4 regions of the Paenibacillus sp. FSL R5-0345 genome follow, and region 1 is predicted to be linked to each of the others. Evidence: riboswitches for the same ligand, from Rfam matches in the RefSeq annotation. Region 1 holds a riboswitch; each other region holds the start of a gene.
What was found. A riboswitch is a leader RNA that binds a small molecule or an ion and turns the genes downstream of it on or off. The one in region 1 is predicted to bind cyclic di-GMP.
Positions count from the first base shown of each region.

Region 1 (7,805 bases):
GTGTGGCCGTTCACCCTCTCAGGTCGGCTACGCATCGTCGCCTTGGTGGGCCGTTACCCCACCAACTAGCTAATGCGCCGCAGGCCCATCCCTCAGTGACAGATTGCTCCGTCTTTCATTCTTTCTTCAGGAGAAAAAAGAAATTATCCGGTATTAGCTACCGTTTCCGGTAGTTATCCCAGTCTAAGGGGCAGGTTGCCTACGTGTTACTCACCCGTCCGCCGCTAAGTTATTTCGAAAGCAAGCTTTCAAAATAACTCCGCTCGACTTGCATGTATTAGGCACGCCGCCAGCGTTCGTCCTGAGCCAGGATCAAACTCTCCAATTAGTATTGAAAAGAGCGATATGCTCATTTTGAAACATCTGACGAGAAAATTAATTCTCTAATTTGGATTTCACTTTCGTGATTTCCTACTCACTCGTTGTTCAGTTTTCAAAGATCAAGTTCTCGTTGGCGCCGTTTAATGTCTCAGCAGCAACTCTTATAATATATCATGTTGTTCTCAGTAATGCAAGCTTTATTTTTCGAAAGCCGTTTATATAACTCTCTCAAACATTGCCTGTACGCTGTCTAACAACGCTTAACTATAATAACCTATCTACTCATAGAAAAGCAACCCCTAATAGAAAAATAAACAACCAGCTTAATTATTAAGCTGGTTGTTTATTTAATAGAGTTATGATTCTAGCGTTTCAAATTAATAGTATTTTGCTGCAGTATACTTACTTGAAGCCTTAATAAAATCCGTATTCTTCTTACTCTTCGCTGCCGATGCATCTACCGTGGTATCAATAGTAACCCATTTCCCATCCATCAATACTTCATTCCATGCATGGTATTGCGTAACGTAGCTAGTATTCCCCATCACCAATTTAGCAGGCACATCTACACTACGCAGCATTGCGGCAAAAAGAGAAGCATAGTCATAGCAGATTCCCTTTTTAGTATTCAAAGTGTTGTTAATGTTCGGAATGTAATCTGTTGTTACATTATTAGCAAGAGAATAATCATATTGCACATTAGCAACTACATAGTTATAGATTGCTTTAACTTTCTCTTCATCTGTTGTTTTACCTTTTGTAAGCTCTTTAGCCTTAACGATTGCTTTATCAGAAGAACTCCATTTCACATTCTGTACGGAGCCCAAATATACGGAATTTGAGTCGTTCATAGTTAAATCTACTACTTCAGAATAGAGAGCCTTATATTTATTACCCGTTGTATTCTCAAGAACAGAAACTTTATAAGTCCCATTCCCTTGTTGCAAAGGGAAGTCCTCAGCTTGTCCAGAAGCATATAAATTGTATGTATAGCTACTGTTATCTTTTGTGATCATCAGCTTAACTCTTTTATCTTTTGGAATATCGTAGTTAATACCGATTACACCTTGAGCCAATTTGGATGTATTCAACCAGTTTGAATCTGCGCTTGCAGCTTGAGCTGTGCTTACTGGAACCGAAGTAATCAGCACGAACAGCGCCACCATCATAAAATAAACCTTTTTCACGGATAAAACTCCTTTCGGTAGCTGGCTGCCATCCTTTCGGGAAGGCCCTTTAGCTTTGCGTCCCTACCTTTCGATAGGTTTGCCGTTATCGTATAAGCTCTATCTGTTCTAATTTCGCTAGACAAATTAACAGAATCAGTCCAAGTAGAAATATGAATCTTAGATTCTTATATATTTTATAAAAACAAAAAAAGCCTCTTCATTCGGTAACTGGCTGCCATCCTTACGGGAAGGCCCTTTAGCTTTGCGTCCCTACCTTTCGATAGGTTTGCCGTTTATCGTGTTTAGCTTTTATAGTCTTATACTACCATATTTATCCTCGTAAACAAGAACAAAATTGCTAGTTTTACTATTATTTTATAGTTATCTCTCTGTATTTCAGTTCTCTTGTCATTTCTCATCAACTATTAGGTAAGCTTAGCATGAACAATCAAACGATGTGTAGGATCTACTAGTGGGTCACACGTAATTAGAGTAAGAATCTTATCCTTGTTATTCCCGTCAAGAACAGACACATCACTGGGAAGTACAACAGAAATATCATAAACCTCGTAATTATATACCTGATCGCTCGTTTTTACCGTGATTACATCCCCAACCACAACTTCATTCAATCTGTTAAACAATCTGCCCGTAGTTCTAGCTCTATGAGCAGCTATTGCGGCGTTCCCGATTTCTCCAAGCGGGGCCGTTTCTTTCATATGGGCCGCAGCATGCTTCATATTTGCTTTTGTTGCTCCTTCTAATACTGGCAGCTTCAGATCAATCTTAGCAATCTCTATTAATGCGATAACTTTGCCGCCCACTTCAATCTCCGGTTCTGGCTTTTCTGTTTCTTGAGGCTGTGCCTGTGCATCTAGAACGGATTCCTCTGCTAGTAGCTGAGTGACCTCGGCATATCTACTCTTCAGATCAGGTGGTGGAGTGCTTTCGATGGTGCTCAGTTCAGCCGTTTCTAATAGCTTCTCCTGCTGCCAGTCGTTATACCATTCGTTAGCTTTTGGATAGAGCATGATAAGGATCCCAGCCAGTATGAGCACATACGAGAATTTACGCATGATTTTCACCTCCGTGGATTGGTTCTACTGCACTTTAGAATACCCATTTACGACTTCCGAAGAAGTTAATGATCACCGTCACAAACGTTACTAATACCTTAGAGATCAACACTTGAATGCCTAGTTTGTCAGTCAACAGATGCATTAGCAACAGCGATATTCCGAGCACTACCAGATTCAGTATGATAAACTTCAGCAACTGAGCCTTATCAAAGCCCTCTTTACTGCCACGATTGTGATCCTTGAAGGTAACTTTTTTATTCAAAATAAAGCTGTTCGCTGTCCCTGCACTATAAGAAATCACCTGTGCCAACGCATATACCATTCCAAGTGAGTTCAGTAATGTGAAGATTACGAAATCAATTAGGGTATTCACCAAACCTACGGCATTAAATTTAAGAAACTGTATAAATGCAGCGCGTAAGTTCTTATCTGACATTATTGTAGTCCTTCCGGCGATCCACTTGTTCCTCGTTAGGATATCCTTTAGTCTCACTTACAATATATAGCGGTCTATCCTTAGACTCGTCATAAATCCGTCCGATATATTCTCCAATTACACCTAACAGCATCAGAACGATACCATTAAAGAGCAAATTGACGCCTACAATGGAAGCCCAACCTGGAACCGTCCATGATGTGAAGAAGATTCTTTGAAATAAGACGAAGAATAAATAGAGAAAGCTAGAAAAGGATAGAAAAAATCCAACATACGTAGCAATTTTAAGTGGTTTATGGGAAAAGGAAGTGATACCATCTAGCGCAAAACGAATCATTTTCTTGAGCGGATACTTGGTTTCACCTGCATAACGCTCTTCCCGCTCATACTCCACCATCGTCTGCTTAAAGCCGACCCAGCTTACCAAACCTCTGACATACCGATTTTTTTCCTTGAGCCCCCGTAAGACATCACATACTTTACGATCAATAAGACGGAAATCGCCTGTATCCGTAGGAATGTCCACACTTGTCATGCTGCTGAGCAGCCGATAAAACAGCTTCGCCGTTACCTTCTTGAACATCGTCTCCCCACGGCGCTTCAGCCGCTTCGCATACACAACATCATAGCCCTCTTTCCACTTCTCGATCATTTGCAAAATGACCTCAGGCGGATCTTGAAGGTCAGCGTCAATAACAACGACCGCTTGACCTTCAGCATAGTCCATGCCAGCTGTAATCGCTACCTGATGTCCGAAATTACGCGAGAAGTCAATTAGCTTGACGCATTCATCTCGATCACTGATCTCCCGAATCATCTGGGCCGAACGATCACGACTTCCGTCATTAACGAAGACTAGCTCATAAGTATCGCCGCATTCGTCCATTACTTTTTTCAAACGTTCGTAAGTAACGCTAATTACTTGCTCCTCATTGAACATGGGTACAATTACACTATATCTGGCTTTCACCTTTATTCCTCCTACAAGCTTTATGGAGCGTTACATCTTCCTATTCTTCCTAATAACGCTTTAAGCATAAACTTATTGTTATAGATTCTTTTTAGAGCTTAGAAAACCCAAGAAGGGAACCAACGCAGCATGTTCTTCACGTAATCACCGCTAACCTGCATCCCTGATAGGACTGGGTAGAACGCGACAAAGAGCAGTAACGCAACAGCCACATAAGCATAACGAACGTAACGAGCCTCAGGAAATTTACTATCTAGTAACTTCATTATATATACAATACCAAGAATCATAAAAGGTACCATAGCAAAATAATGGTAGATAAAGGTTTCTCTCGGGACAAGCATCCACGGAACATATTGTGAGAAAAAGGCGATCCAGATCATATACAGGTTTTTATCTTTGCGTTTCAGCGTAATCCACAGCGTTGCTAGCATTGCAAAAATACCCGTCCACCAGATAAGCGGATTCCCCATAGTCACTATACTGCTGACCTGACCTTCCGGCAATCCTTCACTGCCACTGAAGAACCAGACAGGTCTCTTCATAAATGGCCATTGCCACCAGGAGGATGCAAAAGGATGTGTAGCTACAAGCTGACTGTGGTAGTTGTACATATTCTTTTGAGAATCAATCAAACCTTTAATAGTAAAGCCCTCTGCTGATGCAGATAAACCCGGAACAAAAGATAAACTATAAATAATGACCGGAATGATTACAAAGAACGCAACACAACTAGCTAAAGTAATGATGGTATTCTTCCAGAACGAATTTACAGCTTCACGACAGGTACCTAACAGTTCCTTGTCTTTGATCTTCCCTTCCGCGAGCAACCTCCCCGAAGCTTGGTATTCTCTGTAACGCTCGAAAAGAGAGATAGCTAGCATAATCGCCAGCCCGGCTCCTCCGTACAGTACAATCCACTTGGAGGCGACACCAATTCCGAAGAATAAACCTGACCAGAATAACGGAATCAAAGTTTTTCTTAAAGGTTGCCTGAAGAAATTCATAGTGTAATACCGCTGCATGAAATAAAACATCAGCATGATGAAGAATACTCCGTATACATCGATCGTAGAGATTCTTGTTTGCGTGAAATGCATGAAGTCCAGTGCGAACAATCCTGCCGCAAGTGCTGCGTATTTACTCTTTTTAAACAGACGCAGTGCCATCACATAAATGAGAGGCAGCATGGCAATCCCGAACAATGTTCCAATAATACGCCAACCGAATGGATTGACTCCGAACAATTCCATCCCTACTGCGATCAACAGTTTGCCGAGTGGTGGATGCGTGTTTTCGTAAGGCACAATCCCATGTGTATATTCATAAGCTGTCCGTGCATGGTAGATCTCGTCAAAATAAGTGCTGTTCATAAAGTTTGAATATTCTGGGATGATTGACTGCTCATCAAAAAGATTGGCAGGCTCTCCTCTTTTAGCGACTGCATTAGCATCCGGTGTTACACCAGCAATGGGAAGAGGGACTCTTTCTCCCCCCTGCTCATAAAAGGCCATTTCATTTAAAGTGAAGCCCGGAGAGGTGACGGTAAACTTCACGTATCTTGCTGCAACGTTCAGAGGTTGGCTTTTCCAGATGAAGACATTTCCAACGTCCTCATTTACATCTAGAGGATTGCTCCAGACATCAGGAGTTTCACTGAACTCAAGCTTAAACTTACCGGTACCTACGCCACCGAATATATTCACACGTTCCAATTGTTTACTCTGCCCTAGATCTACATAGAAGCTTTCACCGCTAGCAGCCGGCTCCCACAATGTTTCCGGAGATTTAGTAGATCCAAGATTGTATAAAGCAATCGCCGCGTAAACGGCAGTAATAGCAAGTATACATATCCAATCTATACGCTTAAACTTCATCGTTCAATCTCCCTCCTCTCTGTTGCGGTTTTATTTGCTTGACGATTTTAAGATCTTCTTCGTATTTTTCTTCAAGAGTTGGTGGTGCTGGAAGAGGTTGCACTCCCCCGCGAACATACACATCGTAACCGATGTAGAGCATGTATAGAAGTAAGGTTAGGTTAGCAATAGACGTGACCAGTACGATTCCATCTGCACCTGGGTTTACACCTGCATTTAGATGGGTCAACGTATAAGCTACATTGATATACTGCGTTAAGCTGAACCCAAGGAATAAGGATAAAAAACGGCGATCCCGACTTGCTATATAAGTGAACATACAGAGAATAACAGCAGGGAACATATAACGTTCATGCATTTTGGTGCCAAGCACAAAGACCACTACAATGAGCGCCATACCGATAAAATAGGATTTGGATAGATCTAAGCGATCCTTTTTAAAGGAGAAGAACGCTGCTACAGCCACTGCCACTAAAATAAATATGAAGCCCCATACACGGTAAGTCATGCCCAGCCAGGTTAGGTCAAGGGATGACCACATGGGGTCAGTCAGTGCATATAGATTAAATGCATTCACTGAAGAATAAGGATAGGAAGATAAAGTACTCTTATACAGATTAATAAGGCCAACTAAACCACCGTTATTCCAGAAAAATGGTGCCGCGAGCAATCCGAATATCCCTAATCCGTACAAAGCTCCAAATCCAAGCTGCTTCCAAGCGCGGTGATGATAGAAAGCAAACATCAATACCGGTGTAAAGATTAACGCTTGTGGTTTAATTAAAGTTGCTAATGCAAACATAATCGCGGATTGAACAAACTTTTTGTTCGCAGCCCCATGAATACTGAGCAACAGGAAAATCAAAAAGAACGAATCTGCTTGTCCCCACGCCGCTGAATTAACAAGTACCGCCGGATTAAATAAGAATAATAGCGTTAAGCCAAAAGCGATCCCCGTGCCAAGTTTTTTGCGAGACATTTGATATATGAAGTAACCCAGCACCAAATCAGAAATAATCGCCGGTAGTTTGAACAGCAAATTCTCTCCGCCCGAGCCATGCGCAAAGCCAAATACACCGCGAATAAGACTAAGCAGGGACAAAATGTACAAATAACCAGGTGGATAATCCGCAAAATACCCTTCTTCATAAAACTTACCTGGACCTAAATCAACCATACGCTGGCCCCAAGCTATAAAGGTATTCATATCATTCTGGTAGCCTTGAGCAGTAAGACCGATCCAAATCCTTAGTATAAAGGCAATCCCGATGGCAATGCTCAGCCATTTGGAATAGACATTCTCAGGTTGCTTCATAAGCTTCTCACTGCGGAATACCTTGGTATAAAGCACTGCAAAAAACACACTGAAAAGCGCTGAAATCAGCAGCATCTTAGTTGGAGATACTTTATGTGGGGTGTCTGCTTTTTTATCACCAGCATCCTGGCTAACAGCTGCACTATCTAGTGAAATGACGTTGGATCCTTCGGGAGCTGCGTCTAATTTCTCTACAGACAAATCATCAAAATAAGCCTTACCTTGAATTAAGCTAGAGTAGCCTCCCAAACTTGCACCTATGCCGAATTCCTTCTGCTTAGGTCCTGTCTGACCTATGTATTCAAGATACTGCCACTCTCCTGCCGTATCCGTTACGCTGGGATAACCCCCACCTACTCCAACGGCAAGTATATTGGCACCCATTCCCTCGCCTGCGGTACTTACTACTTTGATCCATCCAGAGATTTTATAATAACTATCCGGTGTTGTTTTAATCGTCTGCACCCATTTCAAATGATTGGGTTCGATATTCTCAATGACCGCTGCTTTACTACCGGAATGAACCTCGTCCGATTGGATGGAAAGTATGCCAGAGTTGTCTCCTGAAATCCACATATCCTTAGTCCAGTTAGAAGGAGCATCCTCTCCCCCCTCCTCAAATCCAGGGTTCTGCAATA
Region 1 is NZ_CP009281.1:670,280-678,084, reverse strand. It holds rRNA gene R50345_RS03070 (16S ribosomal RNA) at 1-328, opposite strand, end outside; gene R50345_RS03065 (transglutaminase-like domain-containing protein) at 699-1,508, opposite strand; cyclic di-GMP riboswitch class I at 1,522-1,602, opposite strand; cyclic di-GMP riboswitch class I at 1,711-1,791, opposite strand; gene R50345_RS03060 (class D sortase) at 1,916-2,566, opposite strand; gene R50345_RS03055 (GtrA family protein) at 2,601-3,005, opposite strand; gene R50345_RS03050 (glycosyltransferase family 2 protein) at 2,995-3,975, opposite strand; gene R50345_RS31790 (phospholipid carrier-dependent glycosyltransferase) at 4,074-5,852, opposite strand; gene R50345_RS31785 (glycosyltransferase 87 family protein) at 5,842-7,805, opposite strand, start outside.

Region 2 (7,805 bases), 2.9 Mb from region 1:
AGCCGTTGTCTCCAGTCATGGTCTGTTGACCACTGTGGCCTGGGGAATGGGAGAGGAACTCTATTATGCGCTCGAGGGCAGTGTATTTGTAGCCGGAGCGGCTGTACAATGGCTTCAGGAGGGGCTGGGACTCATAACGGAGCCGGCAGGCTCAGAAGACAAAGCACGGGAAGTTGAGGACAGTGAAGGGGTTGTCGTCGTACCAGCTTTCACTGGACTCGGTGCACCTTATTGGGATATGTACGCACGTGGAGCCGTATTCGGTCTAACTAGAGGCACAACCTCGGGACATTTGGTACGGGCAACGTTAGAGTCATTAGCATTTCAGTCTAGAGACGTAATAGGGGCTATGGAAAAAGATGCGGGCATGCCATTAACCGGCCTTCGTGTAGATGGTGGAGCTGTTCGTAATGATTTGCTGATGCAGTTCCAGTCTGATATCCTCGGTAGTGAAGTTACTCGAACTACATATGCGGAGACGACTGCGCTGGGAGCAGCGCTTTTGGCTGGATTAACCTCTGGGGTCTGGACAAGAGAACAGCTGGAAAGCTTCAATAAAGCGGAGAGGGTCTTTTCACCTGTAATGGGTATGGATGAGCGTGAACATCGTTACAGCGCCTGGAAAGACGCTGTAGCGCGTACCATGGGCTGGGAGAAACATGAAGGATATCAGTGATCAGGGAGATGCATATGTCTAAGAACAGAAATATAGAAACTGATCCTGCAGGAATGCTTGGCGGATCAGAATCAGATCTTCCGACTGGATTGGCCAAGCCTGCGCTTCGAGCACTCCATGGTGCTGGGTATACAGAGATTCACCAAATCAGTAAGCTCACTGAGTCAGAGCTTCTGCAGTTACACGGGATGGGACCTAAGGCACTTAATCAATTACGGCGTGCGCTCACGGAGAAAGGTTTGTCCTTTGCCAGTGAGTCCTAAAGTCCCCATCACAGATTAACACAAAAAGCGGCAAGCTAAGGATTATCCTTGGCCTGCCGCTTTTTGTGTTGCAATATTTAATATTCAATAACAAATGCTACATTTTGCCATCCGGCATATAGTTACTTTATTTCTTCAATCGTTTCGAGAAGGATATTAAAAGCGGTAATGATTCTAGGTGCCCCTATTGCGGGTACTAAGTGTAATAGAATCCCTTTGAGTTGTTCTACAGTAACTCCCACACGAAGAGCCATGACATAATGAACACCCAATTGATCAAACTGACCCATCGAAATCAGGGCAGAGATAACTGCGATTTCCTTCCAGTCAGCTTCGATTGTGTTGCGTTGAAAAATATCGCCGTAGGCATTTCCCATAATAAATTCAGCCAAATCAGGGAAATGTTCTTTAATCGGAGCCAGTGCCTTAGCTCCGTAGTCTCCTGAGAGATTCGTGAAGTGGTTAAGACCACTGTTTACATTGTCTTTCATAAGTGACCTCCTAATTTAGGTTCAAAGTACGATGAGCAGTCGGAGGGACCTCATCACGGTCTGTTAGCAGTTCAATGACGGCAACACGGTTGATGGCAACAGCGTCCTTGATAGCTGTTTCGAACTCCTCAGCTGTCTCACATTTGTAACCCGTAGCACCAAATGATTCTGCGAATTTCACAGCGTCCATAGGGACTTCGTAGATCGTTCCGTCAATACGTCCTGTAGTTTTTTCCATACCTTTTAGAGCCATATCTAGCTGTTTATTATTCACAACAATGAATATGACAGGAATATCCTTGCAGACAGCAGCGTTAATCTCTGCGCCTAGCATCATAAAGCAGCCGTCTCCTGTAATGCAGAAGATCGTTTCTTCTGGTGCAGCAACCTTTGCGCCAATTGCCATCCCGATGGAATTACCCATACAAGCAAAGTAAGCATCGAATACAAAACTGCCAGGTTTCTTAACCTTGTACCATTTCGCAGCATGGAAACCGTGACTTCCATCATCAACAAAGACTGTGCTGTTATAAGGAATCAAATCACTCATCGTACTCAAGACCGATGCAAGTGAAAGGTTTGGTAAAATCGGAGGCTCTTCGGTATAATCGGAATTTGTCGGTGCTTCGCGTTTTGTGATGTTGTTCGTGTCAATATTATTGAGATAGCAAACTAGATTGTCACGTAGATCTCCAGTCACTGGAATCGTTTTAGAGAACAATATTTTTCCGACAAAAGTCGGATCGCTATCAAACTGAATTAATGTTGCAGGATGATTTTCCTTTTTAAGATTACAAATAGTCATATCGCTTAAACGTGACCCGAGAACGATAAATAGATCACTTTGATTCAGCAAGTCATCCCCATGGGTACAACCGCCTACTCCAATTGGACCGTGATAGAGTGGATGATCCCAAGCTATAGCTCCTTTACCACCTGGAGATGTAACTACAGGAATATTAAATGTTTCTGCTAATTGAATTAGCTCACTATGTGCTCCTGAGCGGTTAACGCCTTTACCCGCGATAATTATTGGATTCTTTGAGTTATTTATAGCATCAAGTACACGGTCGATATTAGCATGGCTGACCAGTGATTCGCGTTCAGGGATTACAATATTACATTCCTCTAGCAATTCCGTTTGTACATCAAAGGGAATACAAAGGTGAACGGGACCACGATTACCGCTCAAAGCAATGGATATGGCATGATTAAAGATTGTGCTAAAGTGATCTCCACGTTCAATAAGCTTGCTATATAAGGTGGCAGGTCTAAACATATCAGCTAAATCAGCTAGAAAAGAGGTAGAGTCCTGACATTGGGGAATTCCAAGCTCTTTAATAGATTGATGGCCAGTAATAAATAGGACAGGTAGGTTGTTGGCCTTAGCATGTGCTGCTGCAGTTAGTAGGTTTGTTCCACCAGGACCGGAAGTGCCAAAAGCTACGCCTATTTTTCCAGTTTTCAGCGCATACCCAGCTGCTTCGAAGCCGGAACTGCTTTCATGTCTTCCAGGAATAAATTCAATACCGTAATCTACCATTTTAAGAACGATAGGACAAATGGATTTACCGATGATACCAAAGGAATGGGTAACACCAAGGTTCCGTAGTGCTTCCGACATGTAATCTGCGACTGTCTTCAAAAAATACACCTCACAAGTTGATTGTTATTTTAAAACCAAACACTAGAAAACCTGTGCTCTAAAATAGGGCACAGGTTGGTAGCATAAATCGCCATAGAGACTGAACAAAAGTCCAGTCGTCTTGGTTTTCAGCAACCTGGCAGTCATGGCCTCAGATTAAAAATGAGGCTGTAGATCCATGGTTTTGCGTCATCCTCTTTCGAAGATTTTGCCAATATTAATTTAGAAATTTATAAGAAGAATTTTCCTTTACAATATATTCCTAGACACTCTTTGTCAATATATTATCGCAAATTAACTCGAATTTTGACGAAAGTCTTGTCGAACCTATGAAATAATAGATATAAAAAAACTGCTCCTAAGTCTAAGCTTAGGAGCAGTTTTTGAATTTGTTTATATGATTTGGACGTCACTTAAAACTTGAAAATATGGATCGTCTTCTGTAGATTAAATACAGCCTGAGTCATTTTCTCAGTTTCTTCTGCAACGGACTGCAGGGCATTAATTTGTTCATTCATAGCGGCTGATACTTCTTCGGTGCCGGCAGCGGTTTGCTGCGTGATCGCAGAGATATTCTCGATTGCACTTGAGATTTTCAATGCACTTTCCAACATAAGATCACTTTCGGCAGAGAAGGAGGAGATCTGCTCGGTAATATACTGTACACTTTGCACGATTTGAGCAAAGATATGAGCAGATTGAGTGATCATCTCATTCTGTACCTGTACGACTTCTTCGTTGATAGCGATATTATCAATCGCTTGTTTAATATCAGTTTCGATGCTCCGAACCAAGCCAAAGACTTCCTTCGTAGAAGCCGTTGATTCTTCAGCGAGCTTGCGAACCTCCTGTGCGACTACAGCAAATCCTCGACCATGTTCTCCTGCACGCGCTGCTTCGATGGAAGCATTTAGTGATAACAGGTTGGTCTGTTCAGCGATCTCAGTAATGGTCTTTGTGATCATCGTAATTCCGCGAGCATTTTGAGAAAGGGCTTCGATAGTGTCAGCTACTTTTTGAGTAGCCTGGATGTTTTTACGCATGCCTTCAGCTTGCGTATCAACGGATTGGCGTCCTTGTTCAACTAGCTCTAATGTATGTATTGAACGTCTGTTCATTTCTTTTGTTGAGTTCGTATAATTGGATACTTTATTCTCAATATCTTTAATGGATTCTGTCATTTCAGCGATATCCGTAGATATTTCATTTGCACCAAGAGCTAGCTCGTTAGACGAAGAGGCTACCTGTGCCATGACAATTTTCAAATTCTGATTCTTATCTTCGATTCCACGGCTTGCATCCATAACTTGACGAGTGATTTGTGATGCTTCTGTCAAAATCTTCTTGAGCTTGTCAATCATAGTATTAAAGGAACGGCTTACGTCCCCCATAGACCCGTTCTCGTCGGCTCTACTAGTAAAATCCCCTTTTGAAATACTATGAGATACATTCGCGATGTCATCAAAAGAAGATGTAAGCGTTCTCTCGATAAAGCGGGCCACTGGGAAGGTTAGAGCAGCAAGAACGACGATTAGAACAATACCCAAAATAATGTTGCCTAAGATCATAAAAGTAACTAAAACAGGAATGGCAAATAGTGCGGCAACGAGGTAACATCCGGCAACAATTCTTTGTTTTAACGGAAGTTTATGCATCCAGTTCATTGGTATAATGTCCTCCTTATTAATATTATGTATTGGTGTTATTATATGGGATTTAAAGGTGATTGGTCTATAGTAAGAACTGACATAAATCTTCTTTTCGGAGTAGTTCTTTAGATTTCGTGTCAAAAATCCTCATAAATAGCGGAAATTTTTGCGATAGCAGACTTTACCATCTCTAAAAGTTCTTGCGGTGAAAGTACAATAACCGAGGGACTAAAAGAAAGGATTATCCGGCAGGCCGACTCGATCGTATTAAATCCGGCTTCTACGTTCACCCACTCTGCATTGCTAGATGGCTCTATCATATGGATAGAAACGAATCTTTCACGTTGCAATTCTTTTAAGACAGATGTTCTAACCCTTAATTTTACCGGATATTTTGGCAGTGCTGCTTTGAAGGCTGTAGTGGACTCTTCCCAATAATGTTTTAAATCAAATTCATCAGGCCTGTTAAACCGCTCATTGGTCTCTTCTACGTTTATCAATCTGGACACACGAAAGGTTCGCAGTTCATCCCCTATATTGGCTACGACATACCAAACTCCTCGTTTTGCAACTAACCCAAGAGGTTCAATCATCCGGACTTTTGTCTCGTCGTTCCGGAGATAAGTGATTTTTACTTTACGGTCTTCCCAAAGAGCTCTCTGAAGTACAGAAAGGAACGGATAAGTCTCATCCGAAGGATGCCAACTGGCACCGTCAATATGGATCCGCTGGCTTAGATAATTTGCTGGGTTACTAGTTCGATGAGAGGAAGCAGCCTCCAGTTTGAGAACAGCGGAAGAGAAGTCGTCCTGTATCCCCAGATCTTTCATGATAGATGAGTCAGTGGACAGAAGCAGTGAACCAATCTCTTGTGGCTTCATACCTGTTAAGGAGGTTCGGTACCCTTCTGTAAGCATCCAACCTCCTTCACGCCCTCGTTCAGCTACAATCGGGATGCCTGAAGCACTCAATGCTTCCATATCTCTAAACACCGTTCGTTCTGACACTTCGAGTGTTTGGGCCAGCTCGCGAGAAGTCATTTTTCCACGTTTTTGCAATAGAAGCAATATAGATAACAAACGGTCGGCTCGCATTTATTATTTACTCCTTCTCGAATTAAATATTGGACGTGCTCCATTCAACCATTCTAAATTTTGATTATATTATATATGTCAGTGGATGTCATATATTAAGGCTATACTTATAAAACGTAGGGAATGATCACAGAATACTGAAATTGAAAACATACTGAAAGGGTTGAGGGGAATGACATTGAAAGGAAAAGTGGCACTGGTTACGGGGAGCAGTAGAGGCGCTGGTAGAGGGATCGCTTTAGAATTAGCAAGAAGAGGTGCTTTTGTCTATATTACAGGGAGAACCATAGATGTATCTGCCACTGAACCAATTAAGGGGAGCATAAATAGCGTACTTAGAGAGATAAAAGAGAGTGGAGGATCTGGTGCGGTAATCCAATGTGACCATACGAAGGATCAGGAAACAGAAGCAGTGATCCGTCAGATCGCTGAAGAGCAGGGGCGGCTCGATATTTTAGTGAATAACGTATGGGGAGGCAATGATCTAGCTATCGAGCAGAAGCCTTTTTGGGAGCTATCTACAGCTCATTGGGAGAATATGTTTAATGCAGGGGTGAGAGCACAGTTGATCACGAATTATTACGCAATTCCCCTCATGCGGAAGGCAAATACTGGCGGTCTAATTATTCATACAACCTTTTGGGATCATTATAAATATCTGGGCAACTTTTATTATGATCTTTCTAAAAATTCACTTTTACGTATGGCCTTCGGACTATCGAAGGAGTTAAAGGATGACAGTATTGCAGTTATTCCACTTTCACCCGGATGGATGAGAACAGAAGCAGTTTTAGAAGCCATGAACACAGATGAGGAACATTGGCAAGAGGTCGAGGAGCTGAAAATGAGTGAATCGACGACATATATTGGTCGAGCTGTGGCTGCACTGGCCGCTGATCCGGAAGTAATGTCCATGTCCGGTGAGCCGCAGCTGGTTGGAAAGCTAGCTGAAAAGTATGGATTTACCGATACCGATGGAAGGTCCATCCCTGCATTCATAATATAGGAAGAAAAAGGTTCGTTAAATCAAAAAAAGGCCACTCCAGTACATACTGGAATGACCTTTTTATGTTATAGATTAAAGTAGGATGATTTCTTCAGCAGTGTTAATCTCTGGTAAACCAGCAAGTTTCACTAGGACATCCTTAGGAACGGCTTTGTCAACGGTCAGCAACATGATTGCAGCGCCCCCAATAATTTTACGTCCCACTTGCATGGATGCGATATTAACATCGTTCTCACCAAGCAATGTACCCACAAGTCCGATAATTCCTACTTTGTCGTTATGAGATACGAAGATTTGATGACCTTCAGGAGCAATATCAACCGGGAACTTATTTACTTGAACAATCCGTTCTCCATAACCTTGCAACAATGTGCCGGCAACAAGATACTCTTGGTCATGATCAGCTTTTAGAGTAACGGTAATTAGATTGGTAAAGCCCTTAGTTTTGGAAGCTTTAGTTATTACTACGTTCACGTCGCGTGTTTTCGCCAAATGCATCGAGTTTACGATATTAACGTCCTCTGCAAAGTGACGGGAGAGCACACCTTTTACGATGTAACGGGTTAGGGGTTGGGTATCTACATCTGAAAGATCCCCAGCGTATTCAACATGGATCTCACGGATAGCAGCAGCTGCGATTTGGGTAACAAAGCTGCCCAATTTTTCTCCAAGCGTGAAGTAAGGTTGAAGCTTGTTCATTACACTTGGAGCCACCGGAGGAATATTGACAGCGTTAATGAACGGTTCATTACGCAGAATATGCAATACTTGCTCCGAAACATCGATCGCCACATTTTCCTGAGCTTCAATTGTAGAAGCGCCCAAGTGAGGAGTCACGATGATTTTTGGATGCGACAAGAAGGGGTGATCTGCTTGAGGCGGCTCTTTTTCGAATACATCAAATGCAGCGCCTGCGACAATACCGCTATCAATTGCCTCTACTAACGCCATTTCATCAATAACACCACCACGGGCACAGTT
Region 2 is NZ_CP009281.1:4,581,663-4,589,467, reverse strand. It holds gene glpK (glycerol kinase GlpK) at 1-676, shown strand, start outside; gene R50345_RS20425 (helix-hairpin-helix domain-containing protein) at 691-939, shown strand; gene R50345_RS20420 (carboxymuconolactone decarboxylase family protein) at 1,062-1,430, opposite strand; gene R50345_RS20415 (thiamine pyrophosphate-binding protein) at 1,441-3,084, opposite strand; cyclic di-GMP riboswitch class I at 3,203-3,298, opposite strand; gene R50345_RS20410 (methyl-accepting chemotaxis protein) at 3,489-4,739, opposite strand; gene R50345_RS20405 (helix-turn-helix transcriptional regulator) at 4,862-5,818, opposite strand; gene R50345_RS20400 (SDR family NAD(P)-dependent oxidoreductase) at 5,991-6,824, shown strand; gene serA (phosphoglycerate dehydrogenase) at 6,897-7,805, opposite strand, start outside.
Region 2: it holds a riboswitch for cyclic di-GMP, as region 1 does, so the genes downstream of both, R50345_RS20415 (thiamine pyrophosphate-binding protein) here and R50345_RS03065 (transglutaminase-like domain-containing protein) in region 1, are expected to answer to the same signal.

Region 3 (7,805 bases), 280 kb from region 1:
TTGAGGGGTATTCAGAATCGGAGTGGATAACAGTGAACCGAATACACCGCCGTTTGTGATGGTGAACGTTCCGCCTTGAAGCTCGGAGAGGCTTAGCGTATTCGCACGTGCCTTGGAAGCGAGTTCGCCAATCTGGCGTTCGATTTCCGGGAAGCTGAGGCGATCCGCGTCACGGACAACTGGAACCACCAGACCTTCCTTAGCTGCAACGGCAATACCGATGTCGTAGAATTTCTTAACGACCAGATCTTCACCATCGATTTCAGCATTCAGCAGTGGATACGTCTTCAGCGCACCGATCACGGCTTTGGTGAAGAAGGACATGAAGCCTAGTCCAACTTCATGCTTCTCTTTAAAGGCATCCTTGCGGCGTTTACGGATGTCGAGGATCGCTGTCATATCCACCTCGTTGAAGGTAGTCAGCATAGCTGCGGTTTGCTGCGCTTCTACCAAGCGGCTGGCAATCGTGAGCCGTCTGCGCGACATGCGCTTGCGCTCCACGTTCTTGCCATCCTCCGGCGCGGCTTTGCTCGCTGCCGGCTTCGCTGGCTCCGGCTTGACTTGTGCCGCCGGAGCTACTGGTGCAGCGGCCTGCGGCGCTGCACCATGACCCGACACATCGGCCTGACCAATCCGGCCGATCGGATCACGGGCGCTAACCTCGCCGAGGTCGATGCCGCGCTCCCGTGCCAGCTTGCGTGCGCCCGGCGATGCCAATGCAGTGTGGCTGTCGCCACCTGCAGGGGCTTCGGGCGCTGCTACAGGTGCGGCTGCTGCGCTGCCGCTTGCCGGTGCCGCTTCAGGCGCTTTGCTCTCAGCGGCCTGCGGCTTACTGCCGCTAGCGGCTCCAATGATGCCGATGGCTTCGCCAACGGCTACGTTCTCGCCCGCTTGACGTAGGATGGAGGAGATGACACCCTCCACCTCCGCACTAATTTCCAGATTGACTTTATCTGTCTCTAACTCAGCAAGCACATCGCCTTGACCTACCGTGTCGCCTTCTTTAACCAGCCATTTGTAGATGGTTCCTTCGGATATAGATTCTCCCAGATCGGGTACTAAGATTTCTGACACAGGCCGTTACCTCCCCAAACATAATGGTTTACGCTATTGTGATACCGTCCTCTTAGGAGGACGGTACAGCCGTTTGTACTTGTGAATTTGATTTTAGGGCCTCTGAAACAATTCTACGCTGTTCAAAGCTATGAACATCTGCATAACCACTGGCTGGACTGGAACGTTCAGGACGTCCGATATATCTCACGCTGGTGTTTTGCGGTGCAATGGAGCGTAACCGAGGTTCGGTGTAGCTCCAGCCACCCATATTTTTCGGCTCTTCTTGCACCCAGACAATTTCCTGAAGAGCTGGGAACGAGCTTAGGTGAGCATTCAGTTCACGTTCTGGGAACGGATAGAGTTGCTCTAGGCGAAGTACATGTAGCCAAGACCAATCTTTGTCTGAGGCAGCTTCGAGTTCTGTTTGGATGTCGATAGCTACTTTACCGCTGCAGACTACAAGACGCTTAACCTCACCTGGTTTTTTGCCTAGCAGAGGCTCTGATAACACAGGCTGGAATTGTCCTGAGGCGAGCTCAGTTCCGGCAGAAGCGCTCCGTGTATTACGAATGAGACTCTTCGGTGTCATGATGACTAGCGGTCTTGCATCTTCCTGTCCGCATAACGCCGCTTGGCGCCGCAAGAGATGGAAATACTGGGAGGCGCTCGTCAAGTTGGCAACGGTCCAGTTTTCTTCTGCGGATAATTGCAGGAAGCGTTCCAATCTACCGCTGGAATGCTCAGGTCCCTGTCCTTCGTAACCATGAGGCAGCATGATGACAAGATTGCTGCGCTGCGTCCATTTGGCGCGTCCAGCGGCAATGAATTGGTCAAATATAACTTGACCTGCATTAGCGAAATCGCCATATTGTGCTTCCCAGATCACGAAGGTTTCCGGTGCGAACACGTTATAACCATATTCAAAGCCTAATACCGATGCTTCTGACAGCGGACTGTTGTATACCCCAAAGGAAGCGCGGGAATTACTCAGCTGATGAAGCGGAGAGAACAATTCCCCAGTCTTACTGTCGTGCAGCACTAGATGTCGATGAGCGAAGGTTCCGCGCTGAGCATCCTGGCCGCTCAGGCGAATTGGCGTACCATCTTTTAGAATGGTAGCGAAGGCGAGAGACTCAGCAAGTGCCCAGTCGACCTTCTCACCTTCATTCAGTGCATCCTTACGGCGTTGCAGAATTCGTTCCAGCTTCGGATAGACTTGGAATCCTTCTGGCACAGTCAGCAGTTCACGATTGATCTCCTGCAGACTGGAGATAGATAATGCTGTTGAGCCTGGCGCAGCGTGTTCCGCTTCTAAAGGAATGAAGGCTTTTGGTTCTTTTTTCTTGTGATTGCCTTCCTTCATACTATCATACGCACGTTGCAAAACGCTTTCTGCAGCAGCATTCATCTCTTTAACATCGTCAGCTGTAAGAATCTTTTCACGCTGTAGTCGCTCAGCATAAACCTTGTAGACGGTTGGATGTTTACGCACCTTACTGTAAACAATAGGCTGTGTAGTATCAGGATCATCCATTTCGTTATGACCATGACGGCGGTAGCCGATGAGATCAATCACGAAATCCTTTTTAAATTGGTGGCGATATGCGCTAGCTAAACGGACAGCTGCTACACAGGCTTCCGGATCATCAGCGTTGACATGGACAATCGGGATTTCATACCCTTTGGCGATATCACTGGCATAATGCGTAGAACGGGAGTCTTCACTTTCGGTCGTAAAGCCGATCCGGTTATTAACAATGATATGGATCGTTCCACCATTCTGATAACCTTGAAGTTTGCCGATATTAAGTGTTTCTGCAACAATCCCTTCACCCGGAAAAGCAGCATCGCCATGCATTAGCACTGCTATAGCTTTACTGGTATCAATCTTAGGCAGCCCGGCAGTGCTCCGATCCTCTTGAGCGGCACGAGTGAAACCTTCCACGACAGGATTGACGAATTCCAAGTGACTTGGATTGTTCGCTAGTGTTATTCTTGTGCGTACGGTTTCTCCTTCACGGACAGCGCGGTCTGCACCGAGATGGTATTTCACATCACCCGTCCAGCCATAGTTAATTCCTGTAGAGCCTTCGGAAGGGAAGAGCTCCTTGTTTGGAGAATGATGAAACTCTGAAAATATAATATCATAAGGTTTGCCTAAAATATGTGCGAGAACGTTGAGACGGCCGCGGTGCGCCATACCCATCAGAATATGCTCTGCGCCGTCATGCGCAGCAGCGCGTACGATTTCATCGAGCATAGGCACAAGAGCGTCGTTGCCTTCCAAGCTGAAACGTTTCTGACCCACAAAGGTCTTGTGGAGGAAGGTTTCGAATTGCTCTACTTGAATCAGGCGGTTCAGTAGTTCTTTGCGTTCTGAATTATTTAAAGGTGCTGGTGAGCTAGTGGATTCTGCCTGTCTATTCAGCCATTGCAATTCTTTTTCCTCATGCACATGCCCGAATTCATAGGCGATAGTTTTGGTATATGCCTGACGCATACGCTGAACAGCATCCCATCCGGTATGCACGTCATTCGGTGCATTCTCCCAAATGAGTGTGGCAGGTAATGCGATCAGATCCTCACGGGTCAGCCCATAAGTTTCAAGTTCGAGATATTTAGCCATGGGATTGTGGTCCCGCTCAAGCGGATCAATTTCAGCGGCCATATGGCCATATATACGAATATTAGCGATTAACTTGGAAGCTCTTACTGCTTTTCTAAGCCATTCGGTGTCTCCTGAAATGCGAGGCTGTGGAGCCGGTTCGCTATCCGGTGTTAATGGTGGGGGACCCGAATTTGTAAAAAGTTCACGATAATTATTCTCTACGGTGGTTGGGTCTTTCACAAATTGCTCGTATCTTTCTTGAATGTAGCCTAAATTGGGTCCATAATACTTACTCCAAATGGATTCGTTATAGGGCTCTTTGGCTGCCATGAATACATCCTCCTCAACGGATGAACTCCATACGTGACATTTTGTGTCAATGCTTGTAGGAGCTGTGATGATTGCGGTTTCATTCCTCATCTTATTGTGCTACTTTCCACACATGTAATCAATTCATTCTTTCGTCTAATACGTTCGCAAAATGGTATGGGTTAGCTTGTTCTACTAAATAAAGAGTTGTTCTTTTTTATTACCCATTCTAAAGGCCTACTAAAATGATTCTATTATCCTTAATTTTAACTAAATAGGGAATGGGACATTATTATATTGGCTTATATAATTTTATGAATAAGACGAGTATCGCGATAATAGGACAGGAAATTCTATAAAAGAACTTCTATTTTTTGTTTTTTAATGGAAAAACTAATCAGAAATCGACACACTTTTTCACTTTAGTATAGTATAATGTTATTGCAGTTAGCGTTTTTCATATATTTCAAAGTAGATCCTTTCACGTAAAGGGTCCAGTAAAAGGTAAACTTGCCGAAAGGCAGGGGCACAAAGTCGCGGGTCTAAGGTAGAAATACTATGACAGCCGGATTGCCTGGGGACGTAAAATCTTAGGAGGAGATTTTTTGGACAAGTCCAACCAGGGAAGCAACAGAGAACAGCAGGTCATTGATCTAGACGTAGAGTGGGTCCATTTATTATTAGCAGCTAAGAAGGCTGGCATAAAGGCAGATGAAATTCGTCGCTTCTTTCATGAGAAGACTGTGCAAGCCGTGCAGTAATACATTCAGAGCATTACATATCAAATGAGCACAGCGATAACTCGCTGTGCTTTTTTTCTTTATATAAGAAGCTATAAGTTTCAGATGACACACTGTCCTTATATTCTAGTAGAATATAAAACGCCTTCGCAGTCCATATAGGAGAACGAAGGCGCTTATGCTTGATAGTATGAGTAGAAGAGGATCTTATCAGATCAGATGGAAGGATTAATCCTTCTGATCCAGGCGCCATTTCTGGTAGTCCAGAAACTCCTTGAATTCGCGTTTGCTTATGCCTGAGGCCATAGCTTCCTGCACCAATCGGAACCATTCCGAATCTAAAGGTGATTCCTCAGCATCATTAGGTTCTCCATAGAGCAAAGCGTGGATGGATACCTGAAGCGCGTCGGCGATCTTTTCGATAAATTGGATTGAAGGATTGGATTGGATGTTTCTCTCCACATTGCTAAGATACGACTTAGCAACATCCGCTCTGTCCGCAAGCTCAGATAGGGACAATCCCTTTTCTAGGCGGAGATGCTGGATACGTTGGCCCATATTTTGTGGCACTATGCTGACGCCCCTCCGTAATTTTTGTTATTAGTATAGCAAATATCAATAAATTCGACAAAGATTATTGTAAAGAAAAAAGCAGCATCTACTTATCCGCTTTCCGGAATAAGAATCTGCTGCTCTTCGAATGGAAGACTTATTAGATTATTTAGCGGATCCAGCTGTTTGCTTACCTACGAAATCCCAAGTCAGAGTTAATGAATCTTTTTGGAAGTAGTTTTGCTCTTGGCCGTTATCAACAAATTCGAATTGAACGGTGAAGCTATCATTTGTGCCGGCCTTAATTCCAGATGCTTCGCTAGTACCCCAGATTGCATCAAGTCCAGTGTTTTTTACGAGATCCGGTGTCTGAGTCTTCAAATCGGCCAGGGTAGTTTCCCAAACTACTTTCTCTTCACTACCAGGTAAGATGCCGCTTTTATCTTTATTCACCAGGAATTTAACTTTGATGAATTTTGCCAAATCGTTAGCGCCGTTGTTACCACCTACATCATTAATAGAGGTAGCTGTTTTGAGGAGGATCGAACCGATATCAAGTGTACCGTCATTTTTTAGTTTGAAGTCTCTTTTGATCGTATCGCCTGGCTTCAGATCCTTCAAATCAACGATAACAGAAGGATCAGAGTTCAAATCCAGTGTACCTGCTGCGAATGTAGCGGTGCTTTGTGCAGTGTCGCTAAAGTAAGCGAATGTTCCTCCACCAATCAATGATAAACCCAGTGCTGCAGATGCTACGCCAAGACCCAATGTTTTTTTGATACCCATAATTAAAATTCCTCCTCGGTTTTGTGGTTTTTTTATAAAAGTTATATATTGTAACTTCCGGTTCGTAAGCGGAAGCGGACAATCAACGAATTACTGTATTTCAGTTGGAGGTGGAGAGGTGGGCAGTATAGCCGCATTTTTCTTTTCGAGTGCAGCTACAGCCTTCCATGATGAATACAGGGCATAGAGCAGGAGCATCAAGCCTGGTACGATCATGAGCACAACACTTCCAGCTTTGGAAACTGCGAAATTCATAGCGTAACCTACATAAGGTACGGTGACCCCTGCATACTCAGCTACAACATTCGTGGAACTGGTAGGGTTCATATCAGGCGCATCATTGTTATCGCCTTTCGTGCGATACATGGCTTCACCAGTAGCATTGTTCATTGTTGCTTCTACAACACGGTGAGTAATGAGCAGGTTTTCTTCATTTCTAAAGGTGATAACATCGCCTTTTTTGAAGCGATTCATATCTCCTCCGGGTTTTAAAGCGACAATCGATCCGGTTTGAATCCCTGGCTCCATCGAACCTGAGAGTACCGATTTGATCTGGTATCCGAAGAAGGCAGGTTCACCGCCGGAGGCCTTGGATAACACTACGGCTATCACCAGCAGAATAAAGATCACAAGCATGATGCTCGATAATGTATTGTTGATCATTTTTTTAATCCGCATATTATTCTCCACCTTTGTCTTGTTGAGGGGCCGAAGGAGCTGGTGTTGCTGCCGGCGGGGAAGAGGTTGTAGCTTCCGCCTTTGGCGTCTCCTGAGGAACCTTTTGCTGTGGTATATCTTGTGGAATCGTTGGCTCTTCACCAACTTCCGGATCGACCGGGTTAGTAGCTGGGGCTTCAGGTTGCTCTTTATTTATGTTCTCTGGAGCAGCTTCACCTGTCGGTGGAGTCGCTTCCGTTTTTGCTTTCTCTTCAGCTTCAGCTTTCGCTTTGTCCTCTGCTTCTTGCTTTTCTTTTTTCTCCAGGGCCAAACGTTCTTCTTTCTTCGCTTGTTCCAGCGCCTCTAATCGGGCTTTCTCAAGGGCTTCCAATTGTTGTTCGCGGGTTTGACTGATCAATTGGAGCTGACTCTGAAGAGTGCTGATGCCTGAAGTAGCTGATTCTTTAAGATCATTCATTTCAGTATTGAGATTTTCATAAGTGGAGGTAAGCTCGCTAGAGATATTGCCAGCCGGTTGACTAAAAGCAATCAGGTAGGGGAACGGCTGCTGAAACGCCTCATTGCGTAACTCTGGTTGTCCATATACATCACTGGTCACTACCGAAGCAAACGGAAGACCGATGTCGTGAATAGAATTTAGGTATTGGATGACTCCATTTAAGGAAGCATTCAGGGATTCAGAGATTACACCACTTTGATTCAGGCTATTTTGCAGCTCACTGAAGAATTGTTCATCCTTGATTTCTAAACAGTTTGAATCTAGAGAGGTCATATATCCTCCAATCTGGAATAATACGGCTGCTGCTGCGTTCAGCTCACTATTGATTTCGTTCCAAATTTGGCTGTTGGTGGCCAATTGCTCATTAACGCCATCAATTTGAGATTGAAGCGCGGAGATTTGCGAGGAAATCTCTTGCGCTGCGACATCAAGCTCATCCAGCGACATGCCTTCTATTCCCGAAACATCTGAGAGACTGCCTGAAGGGGCATAGCTTTGTAGCGATCCTTTTAAAGCAGTAGCTTTTTCGATATGATCTTTGAGTTCTGTTAGAAGCCCTTTGATCGAGTTTGGAAAG
Region 3 is NZ_CP009281.1:388,015-395,819, forward strand. It holds gene odhB (2-oxoglutarate dehydrogenase complex dihydrolipoyllysine-residue succinyltransferase) at 1-1,074, opposite strand, end outside; gene R50345_RS01740 (2-oxoglutarate dehydrogenase E1 component) at 1,127-3,994, opposite strand; cyclic di-GMP riboswitch class I at 4,467-4,551, shown strand; gene R50345_RS31070 (anti-repressor SinI family protein) at 4,579-4,734, shown strand; gene R50345_RS01745 (helix-turn-helix domain-containing protein) at 4,942-5,271, opposite strand; gene R50345_RS01750 (TasA family protein) at 5,431-6,051, opposite strand; gene sipW (signal peptidase I SipW) at 6,142-6,729, opposite strand; gene R50345_RS01760 (hypothetical protein) at 6,731-7,805, opposite strand, start outside.
Region 3: it holds a riboswitch for cyclic di-GMP, as region 1 does, so the genes downstream of both, R50345_RS31070 (anti-repressor SinI family protein) here and R50345_RS03065 (transglutaminase-like domain-containing protein) in region 1, are expected to answer to the same signal.

Region 4 (7,805 bases), 850 kb from region 1:
AGATGTAGCTATAGGCTTGATATCCATAGGTGCAATAAGCGTCGGTGTACTATCCGTAGGTGCTATATCACTGGGGATGTGGTTAGCGCTCGGAGCGATAGCACTTAGTTGGCTTGGCTTTGCCGCGGGAGCAATTGCGATTGCAGGAGTGGCTGTGGGAGCGATCGCGATAGCCGAAAAAGCATTGGGAGCGATAGCCATAGGCGATACGGCGTTTGGGGCGATAGCTATTGGACAATGGGCATATGGTGTAATCGCTGTTGGAGAGCATGGTTTCGGGTTAATTCCGATCACGGGTGATATGTGGAATTGGTTTCGGCGTTTGTTTGGGCTAGGAGATTAAGCCGCTAAGCAGTTCTAAAGTATCATTCATAGTCTGGGATAGTTAATAAAAAATATCTATCAGAACAGAAAAACTAATTGCAATTACCTATTCGGATTTCATACCAATTAATCATGCGATCAGATGTAGCGTTATGTTACTCTTTGTAATGTATTCGAAACTTCATAGGCAAACCTATGGAAATGTAGGGACGCAAAGCTATAGGGACTAAGGTTATTATAACTATTGTCAGCCAGCTGCCAAAGAGTGTATTACGCTTTTTGTTAAAATATAAGTGAGTATAAGTTATACACCTATACTTAATGTCTTATATTTCTCGCTTAAACGCGTATCGTCCTTAGAAGGGCGCCGAGGCGTTTATGCTTGTTAAAGTTTAATAAAAATTAAGTCTTAATTTTTATGGACTTTATACGCAATCAAGCTACTCTTTTGGGGTAGTTTTTTTTGTGCCCATTTTTGGGTACAGAAGAGATTCATATTACATCTGGGGGTAGAAAAGATGAAAAAAATGATTGCAATCGCTACATCAGCAGCCATGATAGCCAGTTTTTCGAGCGAGGCAGGTTATGCTTTAGCAAGTGATGTAAGTAAGGTAAGTGTAGTGAACAGCGTAGTACAAAGCAAAGCTGAGCTATTAAGCAGTGCGTCAGTTATTCCGTTTGATCTGTATGGAAAGGCTATCCTAAGCGCTTATAACGATGTTTTTAAAATGAATCCTGCAAATATTAAATCCATCACGAATAACGGTGGCAACTACTCAGGTTCACCAATAGCTAAGGCTATTGATGGCGATATGAGTACGCATTGGGAAACAGGCAAACCGAATAGCTCAACGTTTACGAATGAGGTTGTCTTTGTTTTTAATGAGTCCACGGAATTAAATAGAATCGTATACGCTGCAAGACAATCCGGTGCAAAGGGTAAGGGGTTTGCTCAGGAATTTGATATTTATGGCTCAACTACGGATGCAGGCGATTTTACACTAATATCCTCTGGAGAATATAAAGGCGGAGCAGGTGACGTAGTAGAGATTCAGTTTGCACCTACAGCCTTCAAGAGACTTAAATTTGTCTTCAAAAAAGCTAACCAAGATTGGGCGAGTGCAGCAGAGTTTTCTTTTTACAAAGAAGATGCCATATCGGCAAAGATGAAAAACTTATTTACAGATGATACCTTGAGTCAAGTTAGTGCAGCATTTAATACGGTAGAGAAGTTAACCGCTTTAGAACAAGAAGTGCAGTTACATCCACTGTACACGCAGTTTCAAGCAGATATAGAGAATGCAAAGGTGCTTCTGGAAAACCATCAAGTAGAGGAAACGGCAGCTAAGGTTTCGAAGTTAAAGGGGTATGGCACAGCATATGAAAATGCCTATAGCGAAGCTTACAGAATGCCAAACTCAAACGTATCAAAAGTAACGGTGAATGGTGGAAGCTACCCAGGTACGAAACCGGAATACATGCTCGATGATCTGCCTAATACACATTGGGAAACGAACAAAAATAATGACGACAGCTTCACGAATGAAGTCGTGTTTGAATTAGCACAGGCCAAAGTATTAGACAGAGTGGCTTTCCTGGCTAGAGATAATCGCAAAGGGTTCCCAGAAGCTTTTGAAATCTATGCATCAGAGACGAGTAAGGGAGAGACCTTTCAGCTCGTATCTAGCGGAACCGCGACTAGTACGAACGACTTTCTGGAGTTTAAATTCGAGCCTACGAAGTTTAAAAGATTGAAATTCAAGTTCACAAAAGCCAATATTAACAGACCTTTTGCGGCTGAATTTAGATTTTATACAGAGGATAAAGTAAGCGAAGCTGTGAATGGTATTTTCACAGATGGAACGATGAGTGCGGTTGTTCCTGCTTATAATAGCGCCAATGCAATCAATGAATTAGAAGAAGCGGCAAAAGTACATCCGCTCTATCCAATCCTTAAAGACTCATTGGATTTGGCTAAGAAGCTAGTAAATGGTGAAGTTCAAACCGAAGGCACCATTATTGAGGCTGAACAGCGTGGAGATATGAAAAAGCATGCACAGCAAAACCTGAGAATTGGTTTCGGTACGAACAACCAACCTACGGGACTCGTTGCAATGCCTGGAGATACGATCAATGTTTATGTAGACGCAGCTTCTACTGATAAATTGCCTGCAATAGTATTTTCGCAACAAGAGGCTGCTTGGAATGTTTGGGCTAGAAGCGTGCAATTACGTCCTGGTAAAAACACTATAACCGTTCCTGAGTTCGCGACGAATAGTTATTATGCACATGATGTGACTAAGGGCGGTACAGTATATATCGTCAATCCATATACAGCTGAGCAACAAGGAAAAGCACCTTTGATCCGGTTCGAGGGGCTTACGAAGATCCCTATGATGACAAAGACCACAGATCCAGAACAATTCAAAGCCTTCCTAACCACCTACAAACAAAAAATAGATGAAGATAAGGCAGCACATCCGAATGTTCAAGATCGCAAACTTATTGATGTAGTAGAAATGGTCAGCGATCATGTTATTTTTACAGGAACGGCTACAGAAGCGTATAACAAGTTTATTACACAAGAAAACAATCCACTGAATACCGTAACCGGCTATGATACTTGGATGAAGACGATCTTTGACTTCTATGGCTTGGATGGCAGTAGCGAGATTCATGATGCCAAGCTAATTCGTGAAAATATTCGATTGATGCAGCCTTATGGTGCAATGTATGCCGCGGGAGATCATACTGGGATACAAATTGGGACCGTAGCGACGATTTTGGGTGATTTTAACAAAGTCTATCCAGGTTGGGGATTGAATCATGAAATTGGGCATCGCTTGGCTATGGGTGAACGGGAATATGGTGAAGTAACTAATAATATGGTGTCTATGTTGATGTCAGTCTATGCGGATTCTATGGATACTCGTATTCCTTTTGAGAGTGATATTTATAAATATGTCCTCGAAGAAAATAAAGTGGTTATGAATCAGCAGGGCTTATTTGCACAGCTCGGTGCCTACTGGCAGTTGGAATTGGCGCACCCGGGTTACTGGACCGAACTGACCAAGCTGTACCGCGAGCGAAAGGTATCCCTTCCTAACGGTGACAATTCCAAGCAACAGTATTTAGTAGAGTTCTCCTCCGAAGTGCTGGGACTGGATTTAAGCAGCTATTTTGCCAGACATGGCTTCACTGTGAATCCAGAAACGAAAGAGAAGCTGGCTAAATATCCAGCACCGAAAAAGCTATGGTATTTAAATAACTCAGTGGTTCATTATGAGGGCACAGGAATAGCAGATAAGAATGTTGCCATAAAGGTTAATATCACACCTAACGCTACAGCTAAATCGAACACATTAAGCTTTAGTATGAATAAGGATCTGAAGAAAGATTTCTTAGGTTATGAGGTGTATCGAAATGATGTGTTGGTTGGTTTTACTGGGACTGACCAGTTCGTGGACACGAACGTAGATAGCAGCATCAATTATACGTACAAGATTGTTGGTTATGATAAGAAGCTGAACGCATTGAAACCAGTGCAGGTTAAAGCCTTCAAGCCAGCCCTGTCTGTTGAAGATCAAATTACATTAAAGCTTAATCAAGCCTTTGACCCGATGAACTATGTAAAAGCGGCTAACTATCAAGGCAACGATATTACTGCTGATGTTACCCTGAAATCAAATACCGTTGATGTAACACAAAAAGGTGACTACGAAGTTGTATATGAAGTGAAGAACGAAGGGGTTACAGAAACTAAAACTACACAGGTTACGGTAACGAGTGACTATGCTTATATCTCAGACCTTAATGCCAAATCAGTCGTTGTTGGTTGGGGTGAATTAAAGAAAGATAAAGCCGTTTCTGGTGGAATCATCACCCTTGTTCGACAAGGGCTAGCTGCGACTTATGCCAAAGGAATTGGTGTTCATGCCAACTCTGAAGTTGTTTATGATATTGAGGGCAAAGGATATGACTTCTTTGAAAGCTACATCGGGATCGATCAAGCGATGAAAGGAAAGCCATCTTCTGCAACCTTTGAAGTGTATGTAGATGGAGAGAAGAAATTCGCGAGCGATGTTTTCCGGGCAGGAACGGAGCATGGATATGTGAGAATACCAGTAACAGGCGCGCGCGAAGTGAAGCTGGTTACCACAGATGCTACAGACGGTAATGCTTCAGATCACACGGTATGGGCGGATGCAAAGTTTACGAATACTTCAAGCAAACCGATTATCACAGTGCCGGAAGAGACAACTTTCGTGAAGTTGAACAGTGAATTTGATGCTTTGACCGATGTGACTGCCTTTGATACGGAAGATGGTAACTTGATTGGAGCGGTTGAAGTAAAACCGAACGGGTTTACTTCAAGCAAAACAGGCACCTACAACGTCGAACTGTCAGTTACAGATCGGGATGGGAATACAGCTGTAAAGACTAGAACAATTGTTGTGTACAGCGCTAATAAATACCTGAGTGATATAGCTTGGCAGTCGGCAAGAACGGATTATAATGTAGTTCGTAAGGATAAGGCAAGTACTAACAACCCGATTAAGCTACTTGTAAATGGTGTAACCAAAGAGTTTGCGAAGGGCTTAGGAACGCATGCTAACTCTGAAATCGTGTATAATCTGGTGGGTGCTAATTTCGAATATTTTGAAACGTATGTAGGGGTTGATCGAAATATCCCAGAGCAAAGCAACTCTAGTGTGATCTTCAAAATCTTCGCTGATGGGGTAGAAGTGTATAATAGCGGACTGATGAAATTTGGCTCGGAAGCTAAATTAGCTCGAATCCCTGTAAAGGGTGTAAATGAATTGAAATTGGTGTTAGATAATGCAGGTAACGGAAATGCTTCAGATCACGGCGATTTCGCGGATGCGAAGTTTATGATTCTGAATAGTACGCCTGAGCTTACCATAGCTAAATCTGTATCCACTAAAGTAGGACAGGAAATAGCAGTAAGTGCAGATTATTCGGCAACGGATTCAGAAGATGGTGACTTGACGGCTCAAGTAAAGGTTACGGGTGAAGATCAAGTTAAATGGGGCAGAGCTGGAAAGTATCCGATCACTTACACAGTAACCGATAGTGATGGAAATACGACTACCAAGACTAGAACAATAGCCGTAGTAGACATGACGGACTTTACGTATCTGACGGATTATGATTGGAATTCTACTCAGAACAGCTATACTGCACCTTTGAAGGATAAATCAATTAGTGCCAATGCACTGAGATTAACAGGCGAGGGCAATCAAATAGTGTCCTACGAAAGAGGGATTGGAGCGCACTCTAACTCGACGATTGTATACGATCTAAGCGATAAGAACGCGGACTACTTCACTTCCTATGTGGGTGTAGATCGACAAATGTACGGTTCTGTCGGTTCGGTGAGCTTTGAAGTATTTGTGGATGGAGAGAAGAGATTCGATAGTGGTGTCATGGGCTCCAGAGATCCACAGAAATTCATCGAGTTGGATATTAACGGAGCCAAGGAGCTGAAATTAGTCGTTACGGACGGCGGAAATGGAAACGGATCTGACCATGCCACATGGGGGGGAACCAAACTACATTTCGCGAATGGAGATCACCTGTTCACTGGAGATCTGGAACAAGCGATTGCAGCGGCTAAAGCAATCTCTCTAGATGGCTTCACGGCTGAGAGTATAGCGGTATTTACGGCCAGCCTCACGGGTGCAGAAGCGGCTTTGGCTAATTCTGCTGTCACACAAAGTGAAGTAGATGCAGCAGTAGCGGCGTTACAACTAGCAATAGAAGGTCTGACCGAATTAGACCTTACGCAAGTCATTACTATTGCAGATCCTTATCTAAGTACTTCGATCAAGACCACATTAGGCGTATCTGGAGACCTAACGCTAGGTGACATGTATAACCTTACGACGTTAACCAGCGAAACCAGAAGAGCCAGATCTTTGAAAGGTCTACAGTATGCTAAGAATCTTGAGACGCTAGATATCACTGGAAATGAAATCACTGATTTCTCCCCGCTACAAGGACTAACTAAACTTACGAGCTTATTGGCCGATCCTCAAATGGTAGAGGTAGGACAATTAAAGGGACCTGTAGTTGAATTTATCAATCCGGTGAAAGGGATCGATGGCAGCAAAGTGATCCCTAGTTCGGCTGGTGTCAGAAACACTGGAACATTTAAAGAAATCATGTTTGATGTGAATGAATGGGCAGCTAATCCGGATGTGTTCACTATAGACCTATCGAACGAGGAGAAGGGAACTTACATGTTGGGGTTAACTTACCAAGTTGCAGGTAATCTTGTGCAATTGATTTCTTTTATTGATAACAAATAAATCCCATAGGCAAAAGAAAACAGGCGAATTGTGGTGTGTTCAACCATGATTCGCCTGTTTTTTATTGAGATATAAAAATGTATAAGTTTCACGCTATAGCTTCTGCTCTGCTGTGTGGCAAAAGTGGGGTGGGCAAGATTTGGAAACCCCTTTTAAATCCTTATATTATAAAATTATCCATTTTGTAATATGACAGAAGTGATGACAACGCTCACTATAACCGAACATGTCTTTTAATTATAATGAATCCGATGGTCCAACTCTTCCAGCCCATTCAATCAAATATACTAGAGGTGATGCAGATGTTAGGAATCGGATTGACCATCGTTGTTATAATCGGGGCTTATTTAATGGCTGCGTATACTCGATTGTTAAGCATGCGTAATCGTGTGAGAGAATCTTTTGCTACCATAGAAGGTTATTTACAAAATCGGGTTGAGGCATTAACAGAAGTTGCGAAGATGGTAATTTCTTATGCTAAACATGAACACGAAACATTGGCGCTTGTACATAGAATGCGTGCTGGTTTAAGTGATGATCATCTTCCGGTTGAGAAGCTGATTAGATATGTGGAAATGGAAAAGTATATTCATTCGATCAATGTTCAGGCAGACTATTATCCAGAGCTTAAGGATAGCGATCCGTTTATCAAATTGCAACAAAGGATCTATATCTTAGAGGAAAACTTATCTGCCAGCAGACGTATCTATAACGAAAATGTGACAAGCTATAACACGATGATAAGTTCGTTTCCTGCGTTTTTACTTGCAGTGACTATTGGATTTAAGCCGGAAATTTTGCTCAATATGGAAGGGGCCAAACGAGCAGACGCTAATTGGACGGTATCCTAAGTAGATTTGATACGGAGAATTAAGAATGTCATGAGGTTTAGAGGGAGGCGTATCTATGAAAATCGTTATTGTAGATGATCATCCTTTAGTTAGAAGAGGGCTGGCATCTGTCATTTCAATGCAGCCAGATGTGCAATTTGCTGGTGAAGCTACAAATGGTCAAGAAGCATTTGATGTGATTGAAGCGACAAAGCCAGATATTGTTCTCATTGATCTTAAGCTTGTTGATGAATCGGGATTGGATGTCATCAAGACAGCACGTGCCCGCGGCATTGTTAGTAAGTTCATTCTGTTGACT
Region 4 is NZ_CP009281.1:6,603,839-6,611,643, reverse strand. It holds gene R50345_RS29155 (hypothetical protein) at 1-343, shown strand, start outside; cyclic di-GMP riboswitch class I at 501-587, shown strand; gene R50345_RS29150 (NPCBM/NEW2 domain-containing protein) at 843-6,656, shown strand; gene R50345_RS29145 (LemA family protein) at 6,959-7,507, shown strand; gene R50345_RS29140 (response regulator) at 7,563-7,805, shown strand, end outside.
Region 4: it holds a riboswitch for cyclic di-GMP, as region 1 does, so the genes downstream of both, R50345_RS29150 (NPCBM/NEW2 domain-containing protein) here and R50345_RS03065 (transglutaminase-like domain-containing protein) in region 1, are expected to answer to the same signal.